DNA from 3 places in the Paenibacillus sp. EKM301P genome. Region 3 is predicted to be linked to each of the others. Evidence: riboswitches for the same ligand, from Rfam matches in the RefSeq annotation. Region 3 holds a riboswitch; each other region holds the start of a gene.
The links. A riboswitch is a leader RNA that binds a small molecule or an ion and turns the genes downstream of it on or off. The one in region 3 is predicted to bind cobalamin.
Positions count from the first base shown of each region.

Region 1: another riboswitch for cobalamin. It lies ahead of HFD99_RS10450 (ABC transporter substrate-binding protein); the one in region 3 lies ahead of HFD99_RS06430 (ABC transporter substrate-binding protein).
Region 2: another riboswitch for cobalamin. It lies ahead of cobJ (precorrin-3B C(17)-methyltransferase); the one in region 3 lies ahead of HFD99_RS06430 (ABC transporter substrate-binding protein).

Region 1 is NZ_JAALFM010000003.1:498,041-501,322, reverse strand. Features, by position in the region: gene HFD99_RS10455 (nucleobase:cation symporter-2 family protein) at 1-27, shown strand, start outside; gene HFD99_RS25930 (hypothetical protein) at 468-599, shown strand; cobalamin riboswitch at 982-1,186, shown strand; gene HFD99_RS10450 (ABC transporter substrate-binding protein) at 1,403-2,986, shown strand; gene nikB (nickel ABC transporter permease) at 3,002-3,282, shown strand, end outside.
Region 2 is NZ_JAALFM010000003.1:266,926-270,207, forward strand. Features, by position in the region: gene cobJ (precorrin-3B C(17)-methyltransferase) at 1-1,499, opposite strand, end outside; cobalamin riboswitch at 1,809-1,994, opposite strand; gene HFD99_RS09425 (LOG family protein) at 2,052-2,606, opposite strand; gene HFD99_RS09430 (uroporphyrinogen-III synthase) at 2,806-3,282, opposite strand, start outside.
Region 3 is NZ_JAALFM010000002.1:213,952-217,233, reverse strand. Features, by position in the region: gene cbiB (adenosylcobinamide-phosphate synthase CbiB) at 1-633, shown strand, start outside; gene HFD99_RS06435 (histidine phosphatase family protein) at 648-1,400, shown strand; cobalamin riboswitch at 1,496-1,711, shown strand; gene HFD99_RS06430 (ABC transporter substrate-binding protein) at 1,921-2,928, shown strand; gene HFD99_RS06425 (FecCD family ABC transporter permease) at 2,925-3,282, shown strand, end outside.

The DNA of each region.
Region 1 (3,282 bases), on a different contig from region 3:
GTCTCAGAAGTTCCACAGAAGGTTTGATGAATAGGAAATAAACAAAAACAGCCGGAGAGAGGGCGTAGCCTCTTTTCCGGCTGTTTGGCATGGGGTTATCCAGAACTAGTTATTTATTAAGCAGCATGAAATTATTGATAAAACCCTCTTTCTGTATGAAGATCGGGGTTTGGATTTTCGAAGTGAAGTCATAATAGTACACGCCGCGCCCTTCCTCCTGATTTTTCAGGGAGGTGCTGCCTAAATAATATACCCCCTTGCCGTCCGGGGACATATAGATAAAGCTGCGGGATGAAATGGGGAGCTTAGTTTGGTGCGTTTTCCAGTTGCACTTTTAGGTTGGTTTATCTACTAGAGGAATTTGCTAGAGTGGTAGGAAGAGGCATGGTATAATCTACCTTAAGGACTTTGGATAGTGGTGGATGTTTTCGGATCACGGCGCAGCTTCCCGAAAGGGGGTGAAGCCGATGGTCAACCTTGTGTCGTGCTATGATGTGCTGCGTTGGATGGTTACGTTACTAAGCCTGGTGTTTAGTATTCGTAAGCTTTATCGCTGGCTGCGTCGGAAATTTCGGAACAAGCGAAAACCCACCGCGTAATTAGGTTGGCCCCTAACGGTGGGTTTCGTTCGCATTAACATTCAGTTATGCAGCGCGCCGTGGTGGTGATCCACAGCCTTTCAAGTCCTAAGAGTCTTTGCCGTTGGAGCGGCGAAGGCTCTTTTTAGTATACGGATACGGTGGTTATCTCTATACCTAATTTTAACACGTGAATTGTGTGCACGCAACGTTAAGACATACCTTCAATTGCGCGCAAGCAATGAATAGCCTTGGCCTTGATTCACACTATATCATTCAAATTTAAATTATTACGCAACATTTGTTGACAAGCCAGTAGCAACAAAATAAGATAATCCTAAATCGTAATAAAAAGGAATAAAGGAAGAAAACAGGTGTGAGCCGGACAACTCTATATACGAAGTTTCGTAGAGACGATGTAGATAGTTGTTGAGCGTGTTCACTTAAAAGGGAAGTTCGGTAGATTCCGACACGGACCCGCCACTGTATACAGGCATCAGCAGGGTACTGCTGGAGCTTTCAGAACAAGCCACTGGAACTGTGAGGAACCGGGAAGGCCTGAAAGATACGCTTGGAGTCAGGAGACCTGCCTGTTTTGACATCACTGTCAGACCCACGGGATGCTGGGGAGGTGGTTAGGCGTGCTGCATACGGAATGTCTGAAACCGATCTGATCCCTTCTATGTTTTTGGAGCTGGCTTTGAGGTGAGTTTTGACATTTTATAATGAAAGCATTTCTGACTGCTGATCAGGTGGTCGGGAATGCTTTTTCGCGTTTTGTGTTAGGTTTATACGATTTTACAAGATAGAGGGGGAAATGTGGGATGATAGGCAATCGTAATAGGCGTTCATGGTTCATATGTACAGGATTGCTGCTGCTGATGGCAGTTATGACTCTTTCGGGATGTGGCGCAGCCACGAAGACGGAGGATAACTCGGGCAAGGGTGAGAACACGTCTGCACAACAGACTCAAGCAGATAAAAAGCTGGTGATGGCGTATACGTGGAAACCGTCCGGCGTCGATCCGCATGGAGATAATAGCTGGGACGTGATGCGTTCCGGTGCCGGTGAGACACTCATTCGTTTGAATGAAAAACTGGAACCTGTAGCTTGGCTAGCCAAGGAATGGAAACATGACAGCCCTAACGTGTGGTCGTTCAGCTTGCAGGATAAGGTCACGTTTCATAATGGAAAGAGCATGGATGCAGTAAGTGTAAAAGCATCTTTGCTGCGCTCAATCGAGAAAAGCCATCTGGCGAAGGATTTACTGGATGTGAAGTCCATTGATGTAACTGGTCCGCTGACGCTGAAAATTACGACAAACCAGCCGAATGCAGCGCTGGTATCCAATTTGGCTGATCCGTCAACGATTGTACTGGATGTGGCATCCATGAAAGATGAGCAAAGCTACCCTGCAATGACAGGTGCTTTTAAAATCAAAGCCTTCAACAAGGATCAATCCTTGGTCGTCGAGCGTTATGACGGATACTGGGGCGAAAAGGCGCGATTGGCCGAAGCGACGATGAAATTCATTACGGACGGTAATTCGCGCCTGATGGCGTTGCAATCTGGTGAGGTGGATGTAGCGACGGATATTCCGGTAGATAACGCAGAGGTATTAAAAAAGAACGACAAGCTACAAGTGCTGTCGGCTCCATCCTTGCGCACCCATATGATTGTGTACAACATGGAATCACCTGTGTTCAAGGATGCAACCAACCGTAAGGTGGTGGACAGTCTGATTCCGCGCGCGTCCATTGTGAGCGCCGTCATGAGAGGCTTCGGTACGGAAGCAAGCAGCCCGTTTCCGAGCATTCTTCCCTTCGGTAAGACTGAGCGTAAAGCATTGGACGGAACGGCGGAGCAGTTGTTGACGAAGGATGGCTGGCAGAAGGATGCCCAAGGTACGTGGACCAAGCAGGGCAAGCCATTCGAGGTTACGCTGCTGACCTTCCCACAGCGTCCGGAGCTATCCGTCATGGCTGAGGTGATTCAGAGCCAATTGCTGAATGAGGGGATCCAGGTCAAGATTCGCAAGGTGGAAAATATCGACGAGGCATTGACCAAAAATGATTGGGATTTTGCTATGTACAGCATGCTCACGGCCCATACAGGGGAGCCGCAGTATTTTATGGACATGTTCTACTCCTCTACAAGTGAAGCGAATGTAAGCCGTTATGCTTCCAAACCGCTGGAGAATATTCTTCACAGCCTGAAGTTGGCGAAGGATACCGCACAGCGTAATGCGGTAACACTGCAAGCGCTGGATATCATCAATACAGATTTACCGCAGTCGTTCATTGTGCACCCTGACAATGTGTTTGGTGTGAAAAAAGGAGTAAAGGGCTTTACACCGCATCCGATCGAGTATTACTACATTACAGCGCAATCTGATATTGCGGAATAACGAGCAACGTATCCTATGATTCGTTTTATATTGGAACGTGTGGCGCAGCTGCCCATCATTGTATTCGTTGTATCTACGCTGACTTTTGTACTGATGAGGCTGGCCCCTGGTGACCCTGCTCTCATTTTGCTCACCGCGCATAATGTTCCTGCTTCTGGGGAGGCGCTAACCGCGCTGCGAAACGAACTGGGCTTGAATGAGCCGCTTCATATTCAATATGTGAACTGGCTGAGGGATGTGTTCACAGGACATTGGGGAACCTCGTATGTGTCCAAGGAGTCAGTGCTAAACGAACT
Region 2 (3,282 bases), on a different contig from region 3:
ATGCCGCATCCATTCAAAGCAATACTCGTTTCCTTGGGTGCCTGTAATCCGCCAAGTACAACCTGTAGATGCTCAGCCACAGGCACCGCATCATCTTTCTCCATATTGCAGAAGTCGCAGGCCTTCACCTTAAACACATCGCCGATCGGCATGACAATGAATCGTTCATCCCGAAGCCGTCCGACCAGTTCCTCGGGGTCTGCGCACGGCACGCGCAGCACGATCTGATGATCTGGCGTGTATTCCAGCTCGCCATCATCACCCGCTACCTCGGCGAGCAATGCCATCTGCCGAGCAGTGAACTTCTTGTTTCCCACGCCAGGGGAAACCCCCACCTCAAACAGCGCAGGCTTGCCAAAGCCGCCTGACGCCTTCCCAGTCGTAGCCACCGTTGCTGTTCCGACGGCGCTCTGGGCGGCAGGCGCTTGCCCGCTCCAGCGAGCATTGGCTTCGCCCGGCAGCTTGCCGCCGACAGCTAGGCGGCTTAGTGCCTCTGCTGCCAGCGATGCTGGAGCCGCTCCGGTTGGCTTCGCGGGCGCAGCCTGCACGGTAGCCATCGCTTGCGGGCGTGCCTGCGTGGCAACCGCAGCGCTGCTCGCGGAAGGCTCGGGAGACGCAGTCAGAGCTCCACCTCCCTGCGGTGTATCCAGCGCGCGATCCTCTTGCGCGCCCAGCGACCACGGCTCCGCTTCCGTGCGAAGCCGCTGATGCGGTTTGAGCACTTGCTCGGTCGCGTCCAGCGTGTATTTGCGCTGATAGCCGCGCGGAGTCACGATTAACCCGTCATACACTGTCGTCGAGGAATTGCCGATGATTACGGTCGTCAGCATCCCGATATCATGGTTAAGCATATCTTCCAGCGTCGTTACAATAACCTGCTGACGTTCACGATAAGCACTCTTCACCAGTCCAACTGGAGTTTGCGGATCACGGTAACGGAGCAAAATGGACTGCGTCTCCACAATCTGGCGGGTACGTCGACCACTGCGCGGATTGTATAAGGCAATCACAAAATCAGCCGAAGCCGCAGCTTCTACACGCTTCACGATCGTTTCCCACGGGGTCAGATGATCACTCAGACTGATTGTGCAAGCATCATGCATAACCGGCGCTCCCAACAACGAAGCACAGGATTGAATAGCCGAGATCCCCGGCACAACTTCTACCTCAACCCCGTCCTCGCGACGCCAGCCTTTTTGCATCAGCACTTCGTACACCAGCCCTGCCATGCCATAGACCCCAGCATCTCCACTAGAAATGACGGCTACCTTCTTACCCATCTCTGCTTGGCGAACCGCCTCCTGCGCACGGCTCACTTCTTCTGTCATCCCTGTGCGTACAATCTCCTGTCCGTTCAACAACGGACGGATCAAATCAACGTAGGTATTGTAGCCGATAATGACCTCACTTTCGGCCAGCGCATCCAACGCCCGTTTTGTGATATGTTCCATATCTCCTGGTCCAAATCCAATCACCAGCAATTTTCCTAATGGGCTCATCGTGCTCCTCCTATCATCCTTTTCAGGGCAGCTATACTATCTATTTCAATAATTTGTGGCATCCTTTAACTCAAAAAAAACCCATCCTGCCCGGATGGGGTTCCTATGTACGTATCTCTCTTACCAGACGAAACAGCGTAAGAAGACAGTTCTTGCCTTCCTCCTATCTGCCGTTGTTTTCCATCTGTTTTGTTTACGCTTCAAACGCTGCTGCACGTTCATATCCACGCAAACCTGTAACCAACATGGAAAAAGCAACGTGTGCCTGATTTCCTGATTTCGTACACCCATCCTCTCCGCGAAGGTTAACGGTGCATACAGATCAAGGTAGGTCTCCTGGCTTGGCATCAACGGATTCTCTCGTCTTCCCCGTTTTGTACGAGTGACCATTTAAAAGAACCCTCTTCCTTACAGTGGCGGGACCGCTCGGGACTTGCACCCGATTCCCTGTTACCCTTTGCTCAACCGCAAAGGCACCTTGTCTGTCCGCTATTTGATTATGGGTCTTATCATAACCTTGCCTCAATCAGTTGTGCAAGCACGAAAAAAGCTTTATTTCAAGTTATCTGCTTTATTTTTCAACATATGCAGCAGTTCATCCGGGTCCGCAGATATACTCAGTAGCGCTGGATGATCAGCTCCGGTAAACCCTTCCTGCACGCTATGACGTACCATTTCTACCAACGGGTCAAAATATCCATTCACATTCAGCAGCCCAATGGGCTTGCGATGTATACCGATTTGCGCCCAGCACAATACCTCGAACAGCTCCTCAAAGGTTCCCAAGCCTCCCGGAAGGGCTATAAACGCATCGGCCATCTCGCTCATCGCCGCTTTACGTTCATGCATGCTTGCTACCTCAATAAACTCGGTAACTCCCCGATGAATGATCTCTGCATCGAATAACAGGGTGGGCATAATGCCGGTGACCTGACCGTCACCCGCCAACAGTCCATCCGCCACCTTACCCATCAGCCCTCTGCTGGAGCCACCATAAATTAAACGGATATGCTGGCGAGCCATAGCTTCACCCAGCTTGCCTGCCGCCTCAACATATACCAATGAATGTCCAGGTCTGGACCCTGCAAATACACAAATAGAATTCATAAATGTCTCAGCTCCTGTCCTCAATATCATGCATCGAAACTTATTCATTATATTAGATAAATATTTTCGCTATAACAAAAAACTTTGCGATGCATGTCCAACAAAAAAAGATAAAGACCTCGTAGGCCCTTATCTCTATTTTACTCTGTATTAGTAAATATAAGTTCATTTTTAGCTTACTGCATTTATCAGTTCTAGCTCATTTCAAATGACCGTTCACGCTCTTCAGACCACAGCCATGCACCGAATCGCTATGTTCGAAATATTTGCCCAGCTCCACCATCATCGCACCCATGCGCTCTTCAGTTGGAAATACGACTCGTTCAATCCCTTCTTCCAAAATGGATTGTGCAGTCACCTTGCCTACCGATACAGCAATGACATCTTCACGAAAGGCTTCCAGTAAATCCTCCATTCGATTTTGCTTTCTGGCATATTGGGCCAAAAATCGAATTTGCGGACCACTCGTGAACGTAACGGCATCAATCGTACGGTTTATAACATCATCTAGTAGCGCCTGCAATTTTGCTTCTTCAGGTGGGATATGCTTATAAGGAAGTACTTGGCGGGTCACTGCGCCTTGCTCATCCAGCCACTCTACCAACCGGGGGGCCGGGTCTCCATGCAGTTGCAACAGTACTTCCTTCCCCTTCAGATCATATGGGGCAAAAGCCCG
Region 3 (3,282 bases):
CAGGCGAATGACCTGACTGTGGCACGTCGGGAGCTAGGCATGATTGTCGGGAGGGATACGCAGCAGCTTGACGAGCCTGAAATTGTACGCGGTACCGTCGAAACAGTCGCTGAAAATATCGTGGACGCCATTATTTCCCCGCTTTTTTATGCCCTGATCGGGGGAGCTCCCTTGGCACTGGCATATCGAGCTGTAAATACGCTTGATTCGATGGTTGGCTACAAAAATGAAAAGTATCTGCATTTAGGCTGGGCCTCGGCACGTCTGGATGATGTAGCTAACTACATTCCGGCTCGCCTGACAGCAGTTATGCTTGTGATAGCGGCGTGGTTGTATCGGCTGGATGCTGCAAGAAGCTGGCGCACAGTCAAGCAGGATGCCCGTCTGCACCCAAGCCCGAACAGCGGCTTCCCCGAATCAGCAGTGGCAGGTGCCTTGGGGATTCGTCTCGGTGGCTATAACGTGTATCACGGCGTACGCTCCTTTCGGGCATATATGGGCGAAGAGATACGACCACTGGAGTCGAAGGATATCCGGCATACAATCCGGCTGATGTTCGCCGTATCCACTATGTTTGTAGGGTTGTGTTTGTTGGGAGTTGCGGGGTGTTTTGCCTTGGGATGGATGCGGTGAGGAGTGACATTATTTTGAAACAAAATACAGAAGGGAAAAGAGTGCGAGAACGTGCACTAAGTCCGAACCCACAACAGGATAGTGAGCCGAATGATGCTAAAGAAGGTCTGCAATGGGACATGGAGCTCGTGCTAGTTCGTCATGGCACAACCTTATGGAATAAGGAACGTCGATATCTGGGACATGCCGATTTGAGTTTGCTGTCTGGAGCAGAGCAGGAATTAAAGCCTTTACGGGAAAAATTGCAGGGCCAGTCCTTTGCTCAAATCTATTGCAGTGACTTGATGCGATGTCGCCAGACCTTGCAGATCATTTTGCCGGAGTCAGCAAAGACGTCTGAACGTTTCCTGTCTGCTATGCCTCCTATCATGGAACCACGTCTGCGAGAACTTCACTTTGGCGAGTGGGATGGAAAAACGTATGACATGCTTAAGGATGTGGCGTTGTATCGCGCTTGGATTGATGAGCCGCAACGAATCACCCCGCCTGGAGGAGAGTCTTGGGTCCATTTTGTGAATCGTCTGCGCGAATTCCGTGACTCTCTGTTTGCGTGGCGCATTGCTTTGAAGGTTCAGCCAATAGAGTCGAATGCTGCACCGCCCTCTGTTTTGGTTGTCACGCATGGTGGAGTAATTCGCCAATTGGTTTGTATGCTGATACCAGGTCATGATTTTTGGAGTCTGAATCCAAAACCGGGAGAAGCGATTAGGCTTCAGTTAAGGCTGGCAGGACTGCACAATTGTATAGCAAAATTGCTTTTTCACTAGGGTAGTTGTGGCGAATCAAGCAGCTGTTTGGGTTGTAAGCTAACTCTTTTTAACCTATAATCATCAAGTAAAAGAACGGCTTGACTACACTACATCAAATATCCAGCAGACGAGGTCGGCGCCGTGTGAGGGAACTTGCTTTTCTTCATTGCGCTGTTAAAAGGGAAGTCGGTGTGAGTCCGACGCGGTCCCGCCACTGTAAATGGAAACATGCTCATTAGCCCTGTTACATGTGCCGCCAAGCATGTGAAAGAATATCAGGGCATGCCTCTTCCATAAGTCAGGATACCTGCCCGTCCGCCTGTCACCATAATCCTTCGAGGAAAGGATGACGTGTTCGCAGTGACTGTCCATGCGGAAAGAAGCTGCCCGCCTGCGCACGATCTGTGCTAACGTGACCCCTGTATCCTGATATGAGGATGCGGGGGTTTTTGATAGGAAAAGAAGGCTGGAATGAGGAAAATATCGGATGATGTTCAAGTAACGCTCTTAACGATTTTTGTATGAAGGGGTGCAAATCATGGCAGGCAAAAAAATAAAGGTATGGACAACAGGTCTATTGGCGCTGATATTGGCAGTTGTGCTGAGTGCATGTGGCGCGAATGGAAAAAATGTAGAAAATAAAGAGGGCCAAGCTTCTTCACAGCAGCCGGGACAGACCGTAACCGCACAAGAGCCTCCGGGCAAAACGGTTTACCCGCTAACGGTTAAGGATGCAACAGGACAGGAATTTACATTTAAAAAGGCACCGGACAAGATCGTTTCCGTCTCCCCGGCAGAAACCGAGGCGTTGTTCGCTATCGGATTGGATAAGGAAATTGTTGGTGTATCCGACTACTCTGATTACCCGGAGGCAGCTACGAAAAAGCCTAAAGTGGGCGGTATTATGAAACCGAACGAAGAGGCGATCATTGCTGCGAACCCTGATGTCGTTTTTGCAGGAATTTCACTTAGTGAACAGGCTACGACTAAGCTACGTGACATGGGAATTATGATTTTTAAAACGGAACCGAAGACCGTTGAAGATGTCATAGCTAACATCGAATTGTATGGGAAAATCACCGATCATCAGAAAGAAGCGAGAGCGGTGACCGACAAGATGAGAGCAGATGTAGCGGAAGTGAAAGAAGGAGTTAAAAATATCGGCAAAGGGCAGAAGCTACGGGTATACGTCGAATTTTCACCAGGCTGGACAGTGGGTAAAGGCGAGTTTATGGACGAACTGATCACATTGGCGGGCGGCGAAAACGTGGGTGCCACGCAGAAGGGCTGGTACCAAATCAGTGAGGAAAATATTATAGCTGCCAACCCTGACGTGATTTTATACAGCAAAAGTGTGAAGGATGACAAAACAGGCCAGTCCCTCGGCGATATCATAAAAGCTCGTAGTGGATGGGATCAAATATCGGCTGTTCGTAACAATCGTGTATTTGCCGTGGATGATAATTTGATTAGCCGTCCAGGTCCACGCGTAACAGAAGGGCTCAAGGAAGTAGCCAAGGGCGTGTACCCTGAAATTTTCAAATGAATCGTAGACTGATCGGTTTTGGGGGGACTGGTCTTGTCTTGCTGCTGCTGACGCTGCTGCTCTGTCTTGGCATCGGCTCGGTCAGTCTTCCGGTCAGCCAGATCACAGGTATTTTGATCAACCACCTACCGTGGTTAGGTGATACGTTTACACCGGATTGGAATACATCTGCAGAGCAGATTATTTTGAAGGTCAGACTGCCACGGGTGTTACTGGGAATGTTGGTTGGAGCAGCGCTGGCGCTGGCGGGAGCCGGATTTCAGGGTGTGCTGCGTAATCCTTTGGCTGATCCGTATACACTGGGAGTGTCTTCGGGAGCTTCGGTAGGAGCGGCAGTGCTGATTTATTGGGGGC